2 regions of the Pseudolabrys taiwanensis genome follow, and region 2 is predicted to be linked to the other one. Evidence: riboswitches for the same ligand, from Rfam matches in the RefSeq annotation. Region 2 holds a riboswitch; the other holds the start of a gene.
What was found. A riboswitch is a leader RNA that binds a small molecule or an ion and turns the genes downstream of it on or off. The one in region 2 is predicted to bind cobalamin.
Positions count from the first base shown of each region.

Region 1 (2,201 bases), 2.0 Mb from region 2:
GATCCTTGCCGGTCGGCAGCGTGATTTCGCTGCACAGGTTGGAGGTCGAGACCTTCAAGCCCAACTCGCGCTGATGCTTGGGCAGCGAGCGGTTCACCGCATCGATGAACAGCAGATACGGCTCGCCGGTCTGCAAGCGCGTTTCTAGGATGCGCTGCCAGAGCTGGCGCGCATCGACTTCGCGCATCACGGCGTTGGTCTTCGGGCTGCGCAGCGCGAACTTGGTGCCGTCCTTCACCGCCTCCATGAAGGCATCGGTGATGTTGATGCCGTGATGCAGGTTCAGCCCCTTGCGGTTGAAGTCGCCGGAGGCTTTGCGGATTTCGAGGAACTCCTCGATCTCCGGATGGTGGATGTCGAGATAGACCGCCGCCGAGCCGCGGCGCAGCGAGCCCTGGCTGATGGCGAGCGTGAGGCCGTCCATCACATGGATGAAAGGGATGATGCCCGACGTCTGCCCGGTCTTCACCTGCTCGCCGATCGAGCGCACCTGACCCCAATAGGTGCCGATGCCGCCACCGTTGGAGGCAAGCCACACGTTCTCGTTCCAAGTCGTGACAATGCCGTCGAGCGAATCCGGCACCGCGTTGAGAAAGCAGGAGATCGGCAAACCGCGCGTCGTGCCGCCGTTCGACAGAACCGGCGTCGCCGGCATGAACCACAGCCGCGACATCGCATCGTAAAGCCGTTGCGCGTGATCGACATCGTCGGCGAAGGCGCAGGAGACACGCGCGAACATGTCCTGGAAGCTCTCGCCCGGCATCAGATAGCGGTCGGTCAGCGTCAGCTTGCCGAAGGTCGTGAGCAGGTCGTCGCGGCTGCGATCGAGCGTGAGATCGGCGGGCTTGGGTCTCGGCGCGAGCGGATACGGCAATGGCGCCTGATGCGGCCGCGGTTGCGGCGTCGGCACGACGCGCAGCTCCGGTGCGGCGCGCGTGGGCGCGGGCGACGGTTTCGATGCCGCCGGCTTCGGCTGCACCAGTTGTCCGGTCTGATCGAAGTCGAAGCTGAAGGCCATCAGCAACCCCGTGATGTTGGGGCGGAAGGCGCAAGGAGGAGGCTTGTCAGGAAACCGCGCAGGCGCGCGGTGAGCCGCAAGCGACCGCCGGGGCACCCCGCCCGAGGACGTATTCATCGCTCACGGCAGGTCTCCTGGCTCGCGGGTCGCTGCGATCGTCATGTCTTCCCGGCGCGCTCGCACCAGTGACTTCATGACCGAGGTCATATGACGATCGCTCGCCGCTTACAGTTGCGGGGGCAGCCCCGGCCTTGCCATTGCTGGCGCACCGGGTTCCCTCTTAGCTCTCCACTCTACAATATGTAGAGACAGAAAGACCGTGACGCCTACATATGGCGCCACGGCCCCTCGATTCGTCAAGCGCGTTGTGGTGATGGCAGCCCCCGCTGCGAACTGCGGGGAAAACTTCTCAACCGAGCAAGGTGCTACGCCGCCAGCTTCTCCAGCTCTTCGATGATCGCCGAGCCCATCTCCTCCGTGCCGACGGTCTTCATGCCCGCCGAGGCGATGTCGCCGGTGCGCAGGCCCTTGCCGAGCGTCGCCGCGATAGCCTGATCGATCATGTCGGCTTCCTTGCCCATATCGAACGAGTAGCGCAGCGCCATGCCGAAGGACGCGATCATCGCGATCGGGTTGGCGACGCCCTTGCCGGCGATGTCCGGCGCCGAGCCGTGCACGGGCTCGTAGAGCGCCTTGCGCTTCTGCGTCTTCGGATCGACCTCGCCGAGCGACGCGGAAGCCAGCATGCCGAGCGAGCCGGTGAGCATCGCCGCGATATCCGACAAGAGGTCGCCGAACAGATTGTCGGTGACGATAACGTCGAACTGCTTCGGGTTCTTCACGAGCTGCATGCCGCCGGAATCGGCGAGCTGGTGCTCGAGCGTCACGTCCTTGAACTCGCGGTCGTGCGTCTGCTGCACGACTTCCTTCCACAGCACGCCCGTCTTCATGACGTTGTGCTTTTCCATCGACGTCACCTTGTTGCGCCGCTTGCGCGCGAGCTCGAAAGCGACGCGCGAGATGCGCTCGATCTCGTAGGTGTCGTAAACCTGCGTGTCGACCGCCCGCTTCTGGCCGTTGCCGAGATCGGTGATCGTCTTCGGCTCGCCGAAATAAACGCCGCCGGTGAGCTCGCGCAAAATCATGATGTCGAGCCCTTCGACCAGCTCGCGCTTGAGCGCGG
Region 1 covers NZ_CP031417.1:4,156,204-4,158,404, reverse strand. Annotated here, with positions in the region: gene DW352_RS19740 (ribonucleoside-diphosphate reductase subunit alpha) at 1-1,018, opposite strand, end outside; cobalamin riboswitch at 1,126-1,355, opposite strand; gene leuB (3-isopropylmalate dehydrogenase) at 1,444-2,201, opposite strand, start outside.
Region 1: another riboswitch for cobalamin. It lies ahead of DW352_RS19740 (ribonucleoside-diphosphate reductase subunit alpha); the one in region 2 lies ahead of DW352_RS02605 (TonB-dependent receptor).

Region 2 (2,201 bases):
CCGCGAAACCGGCCGTGCCGGTCCCGACCGACAATTCCGGGTTCTCGGCCACCCCCTAGATTGAGGAATACACCCATGCTGAAGAAATTCGCCGTCGCGCTCGTCGCCGCCAGCCTGCTTGCCGCTCCGGCGCTCGCGCAGGGCAACGCCGCCGCCGTCAACGCGCCGGTCACCCATACGAAGACTGTCCACAAGTCCTCGCTGAACACGCATGCCGCCAAGAAGCACGTCGCGCACCGCCACGCCGCCAAGAAGCATGTTGTGCACAAGCACGTGGCCAAGAAACATCTGGCCAAGCATCACACGATCAAGAAGACGCACATCAGCAAAGTGAAGCACGGCAAGGCCGCCAAGCGCGTCAAGCCGACTCACAAGACCTTCAGCTGAGCCCAGCGCAGAGGGGTAGAGCAGGCGCCGCGATGAGCGGCGCTTGACTCATGCGCGTGTTCCAGCGACAAATTTTCCGTGCTGGTTCCTCGGCGCGAGCCGAGGACGAAAGAGGGAACACGGTGCCGACCTCGGCGATCCGTGGCTGCCCCCGCAACTGTGAGCGGCGAGCCCGCGTCCATTAGGCCACTGGGAAACCGGGAAGGCCGGATGCAACTGGGCGACGACCCGCGAGCCAGGAGACCTGCCAGCACGGTCACCCAACCGGTGGACGGGAGGTCCATACGGAGCGGTCTTTCGCAGCGGTGACGGCAATGCCGGTGCGAAGGCCGTGAGAGACTAGTTCCTCCCACGACATTCCATTCCTGACGTTCGCGTTCGATCTGCGTGGTCGTCAGGTGTGTCCTTCGCAACGGGCTTGGTCTCACCCGATGCGGCGCATTGTGCGCGCGCAAACGAAGGAACGTTGTGTGATGGGGGCTTGGGTTCGTGTTGCCGGGGCGATGATGGCGCTCGGCGTATTTGTACAAGGCGCGTCCGCGCAGGAGCAGGGCGCACCCGTCGTGCTGCCGCCGATCGATGTCGGCTTCAGCCGGACCGCGAGCGGCATCATCAGCGGGGCGTCGTCGAGCACCATCACGGCGGAGGATATCGCCCGTTCGCCGGCGCAGAGCCTGCCGGACATTCTGGCGACGCAGGCCGGCATTCAGGTGCAGCATCAGTCGGGCAATCCGATCGGCGTGAATGACTCGGTCGATCTGCGCGGATTCGGCGCCTTCGCGAAATCCAACACGCTCATCCTGGTCAATGGCCGGCGATACCAGGATTTCGATCTGCAGGGCTTCGATTTCGCGAGCATCCCGCTCAACTCGATCGAGCGCATCGAGATCACCCGCGGCAACAGCGGCGCCGTGCTTTACGGCGACGGCGCTGTTGGCGGTGTCATCAATATCGTGACCAAGACCCAGAACACGCCTGGCACTTCGGGAAAGATCGAAGGCGCGATCGGTTCGTATGGCTACGCCGAAGGCCGGCTTTCGGCCGGCACGGCGGTGGGGCCATGGTCGGCCTCCGTTTACAGCAACAGCGCGACCGCACGCGGCTATCGTCAGAACGGCGAGACGCGGCAGGACAATGTCGTCAGCAACTTCAGCTACCGTACGTCGGCTTTCAGCTATTACCTGAACACGACCGTGGACCGGCAGCGACAGAACTTCCCGGGGACGCTGCCGAACCTGCCGCTCGTCTTCCCGGTGACGCTGGACAATCCACGCGGCGCGACCACGCCGCGCGACTGGGGCAACAAGCAGAACTTCAGCATCACGACGGGCTTTACGTTACCGGTCTGGACCGGCGCCGAGCTGATCGTGGACGGCGGCGTGCGCCGCAAGTTTCAGCAGAGCGAGTTCTACGATTACTTCCCGGCGCCGGGCTTCACTTACGACGCGTCGGCGGGCGGGCCGCAGAATTACGTCAACACCGGCATGACGACGACGTCGCTGACGCCGCGCCTCGACATCACGCATAATCTGTTCGGCCTTTCGAGCAAGGTTCTGACCGGCGTCGACTTCTACAACACGCAATACGATTCTGACCGCTATGCGTTCGACGGCGGGCAGCCGATCCATCACTACGATATCCGCCAGAGCAGCCTGGCGTTCTACGCCATGAATCGGACGACGATCCTGCCGGACGTCGATGTGTCATTCGGCGGACGGGCGCAGCGCACAACGGTCAGGGCGAGCGACGGTTACAACTCGGCGGCCGATACCTGCTTCCCGTTCTGCTATCCGTCGGGCACGGCGCAGATCCCG
Region 2 covers NZ_CP031417.1:561,642-563,842, forward strand. Annotated here, with positions in the region: gene DW352_RS02600 (hypothetical protein) at 76-387, shown strand; cobalamin riboswitch at 453-653, shown strand; gene DW352_RS02605 (TonB-dependent receptor) at 861-2,201, shown strand, end outside.